Regions from separate parts of the Terrabacter sp. P2_E3 genome, predicted to be linked through region 2. Evidence: riboswitches for the same ligand, from Rfam matches in the RefSeq annotation. Region 2 holds a riboswitch; the other holds the start of a gene.
The links. Region 2 has a riboswitch for cyclic di-AMP ahead of AC1DW8_RS05415 (C40 family peptidase). Riboswitches for the same ligand answer to the same signal wherever they lie in the genome.
Positions count from the first base shown of each region.

Region 1: linked by a shared signal. The riboswitch ahead of AC1DW8_RS11425 (C40 family peptidase) and the one ahead of AC1DW8_RS05415 (C40 family peptidase) in region 2 are both predicted to bind cyclic di-AMP.

Region 1 covers NZ_JBFUEN010000008.1:19,198-24,053, reverse strand. The annotation lists gene AC1DW8_RS11445 (hypothetical protein) at 1-26, opposite strand, end outside; gene AC1DW8_RS11440 (hypothetical protein) at 60-398, shown strand; gene AC1DW8_RS11435 (MFS transporter) at 477-1,730, shown strand; gene AC1DW8_RS11430 (iron-dependent transcriptional repressor DtxR) at 1,760-2,455, shown strand; cyclic di-AMP (ydaO/yuaA leader) riboswitch at 2,663-2,838, shown strand; gene AC1DW8_RS11425 (C40 family peptidase) at 2,841-3,617, shown strand; gene AC1DW8_RS11420 (DsbA family oxidoreductase) at 3,714-4,397, shown strand; gene AC1DW8_RS11415 (carboxymuconolactone decarboxylase family protein) at 4,459-4,856, opposite strand, start outside.
Region 2 covers NZ_JBFUEN010000003.1:459,514-464,369, forward strand. The annotation lists gene AC1DW8_RS05395 (acyl-CoA dehydrogenase) at 1-601, opposite strand, end outside; gene AC1DW8_RS05400 (hypothetical protein) at 855-1,070, shown strand; tRNA gene AC1DW8_RS05405 (tRNA-Gly) at 1,172-1,245, opposite strand; gene AC1DW8_RS05410 (FBP domain-containing protein) at 1,360-1,854, opposite strand; cyclic di-AMP (ydaO/yuaA leader) riboswitch at 2,276-2,418, shown strand; gene AC1DW8_RS05415 (C40 family peptidase) at 2,453-2,971, shown strand; gene AC1DW8_RS05420 (DUF6345 domain-containing protein) at 3,099-4,730, shown strand; tRNA gene AC1DW8_RS05425 (tRNA-Gly) at 4,793-4,856, opposite strand, start outside.

The DNA.
Region 1 (4,856 bases), on a different contig from region 2:
ACGGCCGGGTCGGGCGCGTCGGTCACGGAGCCGCCCGCTCGGGGCCGCCCGGTCACGAGGTGAGCCCCGCTGCGCTGCAGGCCCTGGCGCTGACGCTGGCCGTCGAGGTGCCCGTGCTCGTGGCGTTCGCGCGCGCGGCAGGCTGGGCCGGGTGGGGCCGCGCGCTCGTCGGCGCGGTCGGCGTCAACGTCGTGACCCACCCCGTGCTGTATGCCGTGTCGACGGGCTTCGGGTCACCGTGGCAGCTCGTGGGGGCGGAGGTCGCCGTCGCCGCCGTGGAGACCGTGCTCCTCGTCGCGGGCTGGCGGGTGCGGGCGCGCGAGGACGCGGTGACGGTGGCGGTGGCGGTCGTCGCCGCCAACGCCGCCTCCACCGCCATCGGTCTGCTCGTCCTCTGAGTCCCGGCCACGGGCCAATGCTTTCGTCGGCTGGTCGGCCCGGCCACCCGAGTAACCCGATCGTTAGGGTCCTGTGGCGTGACCGAGATTCAGGGGGACGGCGCGGAGGGGCGCAGCGGCAGCCTGCGTGCCATCGCGCTGTCGGCCTACGGGCCCACCCTCCTGGGCTCGACGGGCGCGGGCGCGGTGTCCCCGATCATCGCCGTGTCGGCGCGTGAGCTCGGCGCCTCGGTCGGCGTCGCGGCGCTGCTCGTCGCGATGCTGGGCGTGGGTCAGCTGCTCGGCGACCTGCCGTCCGGTGCCCTCGCCGCCCGCATCGGTGAGCGCCGGGCGCTGCTCGTCGCGGCCGTGATCGAGGCCATGGGCATGCTCGTCGCGGCTCTGGCGGGCGGTCTCGTCATGCTCTTCGTCGGGGTGTTCGTCATCGGGCTCGCCGGCTCGCTCTTCGGCCTGGCCCGGCAGGCCTACCTCACCGAGGCGGTTCCGGTGGCGATGCGGGCGCGGGCCCTGTCGACGTTGGGTGGCGTGCACCGCATCGGCTACTTCGTCGGCCCGTTCATCGGATCGCTCGTCATCGCGAGGTGGGGCACCGAGGCGGCGTATGCCGTCGGCGGCGTCGCGAGCATCGCCGCGTTCGTCCTCGTCCTCGTCGCGCCGGACATCACCGGCTCGGCGCACCGGATCGGGGGCGGCGGACCGCCGCGCAGCGTGGCATCCGTGCTCCTGCAGCACCGGCACGTCCTCCTGACGCTCGGCACCGGGGCCATGTGCGTGGCCGGGGCGCGCGCCATCCGCGAGGCCCTCGTGCCGCTGTGGGCCGAGTCGGTCGGCTTCTCCCCGGCACAGACGTCGCTCGTCTTCGGGGTCGCCGGGGCGCTCGACATGGCGCTCTTCTACCCCTCGGGCTGGCTCATGGACCGCCACGGCCGGGTCGCGGCCGCCGTGCCCAGCATGCTCGTGCTCGGCCTCGGCATGATGCTGCTCCCGCTCGCCACGAGCCTCGTCGCCGTGACGGCCGCGGCGACCGTGCTCGGTCTCGGCAACGGCCTCGGGGCGGGGCTCATCATGACCCTGGGCGCCGACGCCTCGCCCGCAGACGGACGCGCGCAGTTCCTCGGCGGTTGGCGGCTCTGCGCGGACGTGGGAAGGGCGGCGGGTCCGCTGGCGTTGTCAGGGCTGAGCGCCATCATGTCGCTCGGCGCCTCCGCCGTCGTGCTCGGCGTGGGTGCCGTGGTCGGGGCGGGCTGGCTGCGCATCTGGGTGCCACGGCACGACCCGACCCGACGCGCGAGGACCGGGCCGACGCCGGGGCCACTGACGGGCGGTCCCTGACCGCTCTCCGATTCTGAGAAGGTATGACCGTGACGGACCTGATCGACACCACCGAGATGTACCTGCGCACCATCTTCGAGCTCGAGGAGGAGGGCATCGTGCCCCTCCGCGCGCGCATCGCCGAGCGTCTCGGCCACTCGGGCCCCACCGTGTCGCAGACCGTCGCCCGCATGGAGCGCGACGGGCTCGTCGCGGTCTCGGGCGACCGTCACCTCGAGCTGTCCGACCACGGCCGGCTCCTCGCGACCCGCGTCATGCGCAAGCACCGCCTCGCCGAGCGGCTGCTCGTCGACGTCATCGGCCTCGAGTGGGAGTACGCCCACGACGAGGCCTGCCGGTGGGAGCACGTCATGTCCGAGAAGGTCGAGCGCAAGATCCTCGGCCTCATCGGCGAGGGGCTCGAGTCGCCCTACGGCAACCCCATCCCCGGTCTCGAGGAGCTCGGGGTGCGCCAGGACGAGGACTTCCTCACCGGCCTCAGCACCCTGACCGCCGCCGTGGGGGCCGCGCCGACGGTCGTGACGATCCGTCGCATCGGTGAGCCCGTCCAGGTCGACCCGGAGGCGCTCGCGCTGCTGACGAGTGCCGGCGTCGTGCCCGGCGCCCGCGTCGAGGTCGTCCGTGACGGCGGCCGGGTCGTCGCCGTCCGCGAGGGCAGCGAGCCGTCCACGGGCGTCTCCCTGCCCGACGACGTGGCCGTCCACGTCTTCTGCCAGGCCGCCTGAACACGCCGTATCCGGCAGGGTATGCCCCGGTTTGCCGGGTCGTTTTGGCAGGCCTTGCCACACCTCGTCCGGCCCCGTCCGGAGGTCGCTGAAATTTCTTTGACTTCCGGGAACTCGAAGGTGACAAGGCACTCCTACTTGGGTACGGTGGGCGAACTTGCTCTCCCCGTCGAGTGAGTGCCCCGGGTCGGACCGCCTAGTCCTGCCATCGACCTGAGGCTCAGTACGAACCGCATGGCAGGAGCGGGGGAACCACTTTCTCCGGGCGTCGAGAGACGCCCTCGGGGTGAAGCCCTCCGTGGACCGAGACCGGTCCGAGCGAAGGCCGGGCAGTACCTCCAGCCCGAACCCGACAGCTCACCTCGTAGGCGTCGAGAGGTCAAACGTGGCTCAGAACGTTCCCGGGCGCCACCGCGCCCCCGGTCGCTTCAACGCGATCTCGGAGCTCAAGACGATCGCCAAGGAGTCGGCCCAGCCCGCCGTGAAGGGTGCCGCCATCGTCGCGGCCTCGGGTGGTCTCGTCGCTTCGTTCGCCGGCACCGCGAACGCCGCTGACGGCTCCGCCAGCACGGTCGCCGGTCCCGCGGCCGTCGGCCCCGCCGTCGGCACGCTCAAGGCCGGCAACGCCCTGTCGGCGATCGGTTACGCCAAGCCCGCCCTCAAGCAGGCCTCGGTCAAGCCGGTCGTCATCGAGGACGTCCAGGTCAAGTCCGAGCGCGCCGCGAAGAAGGCCGCCGAGAAGGCCGCCGCCGAGCGTGAGGCCACCCAGCAGCGCGCGTCGCGCTCCGGCTCGACCACCCGGGCCGCCCTCAACGTCGCGCCCAACCCCAGCGCCACGGGCATCATCGGCATCGCCCAGTCGTACTTCGGTGTTCCCTACGTCTACGGCGGCACGACGCCCTCCGGCTTCGACTGCTCCGGCTTCACGTCCTACGTCTACCGCCAGGCCGGCATCTCGATCCCGCGCACCGCGTCGGCGCAGGCCGCGGCCTCGACCCCGGTCAGCAACCCGCGCCCCGGCGACCTCGTCTTCTTCGGCTCGCCGATCTACCACGTGGGCATCTACGTCAGCCCGGGCCGCATGATCGACGCCCAGCGTCCCGGCACCGTCATCGGCAACCACTCCATCTGGACGACGCCGTCGATGTACGGCCGCATCTGAGCGGTCACCTCTCACGCCACACCCTGCGCCCCCACCGGATCCGGTGGGGGCGCAGCGCTTTTCCGGCCCCGTCAGCCACCGTGGTTGACTGAGTCGATGACCGATCAGCCTGCTGCCGAGTCCACGACCATCATCGAGCTCGACCTCTGGAGCGACCTGGTCTGCCCCTACTCGTGGGTCGCCAAGCGCCGTGTCGAGGCTGCCGTTGCCGCCTTCGAGCGGCCGCACGACGTCACGGTGCGCCTGCGCTCCTTCGAGCTCGACCCGGACGTCCCGGTCGGTGGCTCCGTGCCCGTCAGCGACCACCTCTCGGTGCGCCACGGCGGCGACGCGGGCGCCGGCCGGCTCATGAACGCCAAGGCCAGCGAGGTGGCCGAGGCCGACGACCTCGTCTTCGACTGGGACCGCGCGGTGCGCGCCAACACCTTCGACGCGCACCGGCTCTGCGCCCTCGCCGGCGAGATGGGCGGGCCCGCGCTGCGCTCCGCGGCGGTCGAGCGCTTCCACTCCGCGCACTTCGGCGAGGGCCTCGCCATCGACGACCGTGAGGTCCTGCAGCGCCTCGCCGGCGAGTGCGGTCTCGACGAGCGGCGGGTGTCGGCCGTGCTCGCCTCCGACGAGTACGCCGAACAGGTGCGTGAGGACGAGCAGCAGGCGCGGTCCATGGGTGTGACGTCGACGCCGTTCGTCGTCGCCAACGGGTATGCCGCCGTGACCGGAGCCCACCCGGTCGAGGACTACCTCGCGCTGCTGCGCGGGGTGGCCACGCAGACCGTCTGAGCGCGAACGCGCGGGCCGGGTGCCCGACCCGGGGAGCCGGGCGGACGGCATACGCCCTCGGTCAGGAGGGCTGGTCCGCGGCCGGGCGGCCGAAGGAGACCGCGTCGTCCACGGCGGGTGGGGCGTCGGCGCGAAGCTGGTGGTCGGGGAGCGGGCCGAGGGCGTCGTTGACGGTCGAGAAGGCTCGGCGCAGCGCGACGAAGACCGTGATCGCGAAGATCTGCCGGTCGTCGAAGCCGACGGCGCGCAACGGCTCGAGATCGGCGGGAGTGGTGGCGTTCGGGGTGCTCGCCACGGTCCGGGCCCACGTCGCCAGGGCGGCGTCGGCGGCGTCGAGGGGCTCGTCGTCTCCGCGGAGCACGGCGCCTGCGACCTCCTCGCCGGCTGCGGTGGCGAGGCGGCCACCCCACGCGAGCGCACAGTAGGAGTCGCCGATGGTCGAGGCGGTCGCGGCGATGA
Region 2 (4,856 bases):
CGGCCGAGGTGATGAAGCGCTTGACGCCGGTGATGTGCCACGTGCCGTCGGGCTGCTGGACGGCCTTGGTGCGGCCCGCGCCGACGTCGGAGCCGGCGTCGGGCTCGGTGAGCACCATGGTCGTGTGCCAGGCCTGGTCGACGATGTGCTTGGCGAGCTTCTTCTGGTCGTCGGTGCCGAGGTGCCAGAGGAGGTTGGCGAAGGAGTAGCTCGCCGTGAACATGTGGATCGCGGGGTTGGCGCCGCAGACCATCTCGGCGACCGACCAGCGCAGGGAGGCCGGCACGACCATGCCGCCGAGCTCGGCGGGGACGTCGAGGTTGCCCCAGTCGCCGTCGACGTAGGCCTTGAACGACTTCCTGAACGACTCGGGCATCGTCACCGACTGGCCGACCGGGTCGTAGACGGGCGGGTTGCGGTCGCTGTCGAGCAGGCTGTCGGCCAGCTCGTGCTCGGCGAGGCGTGAGACCTCGCGGAGGATGTCCTTGGCGGCGTCGACGTCGACGTCGGCGTAGATGCCGGTGCCGAGGACGTCCTGACGGTTGAAGACCTCGAAGAGGTTGAACTCGAGGTCACGCACATTGCTCTTGTAGTGGCCCATCCGGGGACCCTCCACGTTCTGTCGCTCGTCGTGCGTCCGCGCTGTCGTCGGCGGGCGCGCCAAGTTACTGGCCGGTCACTTCCATGATGCTACTGACCGGTAACGATCGCAAGGGGGAGAGGTCACGGTTGCGCCACGAGCGGCCTCCGAGGGCGTATGCCGCCCGGCCGGGCTGTGCGCCACGCACCCGTAGCCGGGACGGCCCGGTCGCAAACGGGGTGCGTCACGCGTCGGGAGCCGCTGGGATGGGGACATGGACGCCCGCCACCGCCTCGCCCTGGACCCCTTCGACTGGCAGCGCACCGCCTCGGGCCAGATCCGCGTGAGCCGTGGTGGCCGGCTCGTCGCCGTCGTCGCCGGCGCAGCCGCACGCCGGCTCGACCGGGTGCTCGACGGCGACGACGAGGACGCGGTCCAGCACGCTCTGGCCCGGGCGACCGGCAACTACCGGCGCGGCAACGAGCGCTGACGGTGGGGAGCGCCGGCCACCCGGCCCGCGAGCCCCGACCGGACGGCATACGTGCTCGGACGGCAGAAGGGCCCGGTCACGGAGACCGGGCCCTTCCCATCTGGAGCAGGCGGCACGAATTGCACGTACGTCTTCCTTCTGGAAGAAGGCTGTTCTGCTACTGAACTACGCCTGCGAGGCGTCGCCAACCGTAGCAACAGTCGGGCCGCGACGTCCAAACGGCGCGCTCGGGCGCGCCGCCGGACCGCCCGCTCGGGTCCGGGCCGACGCGCTGGAGGTCAGCCGACGGTCACGAGCCGTCGCGCAGGCGGCGGGCGAAGGCCGACGACCGCGCCCGCAGCTCCTCGACACGTCGCTCGACGAGGGCGAGCGGGTCCAGGCCGCCCTCCATGCCGTTCGGCGGCCGCCGGACGTGCGTCGAGCAGCTGAAGTCGGCGTGCACGAGGGTGCCGAGGCTGTTGCCCTCGCGGCCGGATGCCCCGGCCCGCCGGGCCACGAAGAGGCCCACCTCGCTCGTCGCAAAGGCGTCCTCGCACCAGGCGCACATCGCGCTCGCCTTGCGCGTGCGCTCTGCGGTCCGGAGGAGGAAGCCGACGGGTTCGTCGTCGACCGGGACGACGGCGTAGGCCCGTTGCGGGTTGCTGCGGTCGACCCAGCCGAGGTAGTCGAGCGTCTCCCAGCGCCGTCCGAGGTCGAGGTCGGCGGGAAGGGTGGCCTGCTTGGCCTCACGCCGGGAGGCGTTGACGAAGGAGGCGCGAATCTCGTTGTCCGTCAATGGTTTCACGGTCTGTTCCTGTCAGTCGGGCAGGACCGGGTGACCCGGTCAGCCGGGGTGGGGGAGGTGGGGCGGGACCCTGACCGCTGAGCAGGCCATGACGGCCACCCACCTCTCCGCGGGCCTCCCCGCTGACGACTGACGTGCCCCGACGGAGCAGCGTCCATGGTGTGTCACGACGTCCGCGGTGGTCCACCGGTTTACCGGAGCGCAGCAGCGCCGGACTGCGTATGCCGTGGGCTACCGAGGACGTCCATCACGCCGCGGCGGCCGACGGAATGTCCGCTCCCACCGCATTTGACTTGTCAACTATTGCCACAATCTGTTCGTGTAGGACCCTTTTCGTGACCTGTCTGTCACCGTCGATGGATGCTCATCGCCCGGGGTCTCCCCCGAGCGGCCCACCGCACGCCGAGTCCTGTCCACCGGTGGGGCAGCAACGCAATAACGGACAGGAGTGGGGGACCCACTTTCGGGCCGGCCAGCCGGTCCTTGGGGTGAAGCCGCATCTGCGGCCGGGCATCTTCCGCCCGAACCCGACAGCTCACCTCACAGGCGTGGGAAGGAATCCACCATGCCCGCTTCTACCCTTGCACGCCGAATTCCCTTGCAGTCCCTGGCTATCACGCCACTTCTCGCAGCCGCCCTCCTCGTCGGGACGGGTAGCGCGCCGACATCGTCGGTGACGCCCCAGGCGGCCTCTCGAGCGGGAACCGCTCCGGTCACCATCAAGGCCAAACCGGTCGCCTACGTCTCGGCCGCCACGCGTGCTGCGCGCGGCAGGACCGCCGTCAGGATCGCCGCCGCACAGCAGGGCGATCCCTACCGCTACGGGGCCGCGGGCCCGTCGGCGTTCGACTGCTCCGGCCTTGTCTACTACACCTACCGCACCCGTCTCGGCGTCGGCGTCCCGCGCACCGCCAACGCACAGAGACTCGCCAGCGTCCGCATCAGCAAGGCGAACGTCCAGCAGGGCGACCTCATCTTCTTCATGTCCGGGGGCCGCGCCTACCACGTCGGCATCTACGCCGGCTACGGCAAGGTCTGGCACGCACCCAGACCCGGCCAGCGCGTCCAACTCTCGAGGATCTGGACGACGAGCTGGGTCGCAGGCCGCATGCCCTGACGCCCGTCACACCGTCCCGTGACCGGTGTCGGGCGCGTCCGCCACCGGCCACGGGACGGCGTATCAGTGACTGTCCGGTGGGCCTCTGTCCCCTGCGTCGTCCGACGCCCGGACCAGGGAGATCTCCATGACCACGTCACTGCCCGTCTTCGAGCTGGGCCGACCGCGGCTCGACCTCGAACGCGTCGCCGCCCTCGCCGCCGACCTGCTGGAGCTGCGGGGAGAGGTGACCGAGGACGGGGACCGTCTCTCCGTCTCCGACGAGAACCTCGTGCTCGAGGTCTTCACCGCCTCCGGCGAGCTCTTCGCGGCGGACCGGTCGCAGCTGCACAACCCATCCCTGCGACCCGTGCTGCCCACGCCTGACGAGGCCTACGCGCTGGCGAGGGGTCTCATGGAGCGCCACGACCTCGCCCCTCGGACCGGTGACCTCGTCGAGCTCGTCGAGCTAGGCCCCGGCGGTACCCACGTCGCGGCACGGGCACGTCGCCGCGCACGTGCGGACCGGCGCACCCGGCAGCTGGACGTGCAGGCACGCTTCACCCTCGGCATCCGCAACCCCGGGGTGGACTCGGAGCCGAAGGTCCTCCCGGTCATCGGCGGTGGCGGGAAGCTCTCCTTCACCTTCGGTGACGGGGGGCGGCTCATCGGCGCCAACGGCGGCTTCCGCCCGGTCGGCGATCCGACGTTCGTCGACGCGCTCGACGTCGACGAGGCGTTCGAGAGGCTCGGCTCGGGCGACACGCTCGACCGCGAGGGCGCCTACCTCGCGTACTACCTCGCGCCGGGTGACGTCGGTCAGGCGGTGCTCACGCCGGTGTGGGTCTTCACGAGCGCGTTCGACGTCGACCACGCCGGTGGCAGGGGCCGATCGACCGTGCACGGCCGCCACACCTTCGTGGCGGCCACCGACCGCGGACCCGTCTTTGCGCAGGTGGAGGAGCAGTCGGAGCGGGGGGACAGGCCCCCGGCAGCCCGGAGACCCTTCGACCGCAACGGGGCCCGAGCCGACCGTGCAGTCAACCCGAGCGAGGCGGGCACCAGCTGGGTCAGGCAGATCGACCAGAGCACGCCCCTGGGTGGCAGCCCTGCCAACGCCCAGGGCTTCGTCGACGGCCTGTCGGCCGACGGGTGGCAGACGAACTTCAACTGGGGCGACCTCAACGCCTGGGAGTCGGACTGGCACTCCGACGACGACACGTGGGTCGACGCCGCCGACTTCGTCTTCTACACCGGCCACGCCAACCAGAACGGCTGGGTGCTGTGCGTGCCCGGCAAGAAGCAGTCGGTGCTCCTGACCCCGAGCTCCGTCGGTGCGGCGCCGGCATCACCCGGCGACCTCTACGGCCAGAACGACCTCGAGTGGTTCGCCGTGGCCGCCTGCGGGCCGCTCCAGGACGACGTCATCTCGGCCGGTGGCGGCGACGTGCTGAGCCGCTGGGACGGCGCCTTCGACGGCCTGCACACGATGCTCGGCTACGGCGCGATCACCTTCGACAACACCGATGAGGGACGCAAGCTGGCCCGCTACACCCGCGACGGAATGAGCGTCATCGATGCCTGGTTCCGGACCGCCAAGGAGGTCCAGCCAGCCACGAACGGAGAGGCCGCGCCCGACGGCCCGGACGTGTGGGTGGGTGCCATGTGGGTCACCAAGGCGGGCGTCGACCCCTCTGGCGACCACATCTGGGGCCACGGCTCGGTCGCCGCCGACCCGACGGCACCCACGCAGCTCGTCTGCATGTGGACGACCTGCTAGGCGGACGTCGCGAGACGCGCGAAGGCCCCGAACGGCATACCGGTCGGGGCCCTCGCGTCGCGTGGAGCGAGCGACGGGAATCGAACCCGCGTATCCAGCTTGGGAAGCTGGCGCTCTACCATTGAG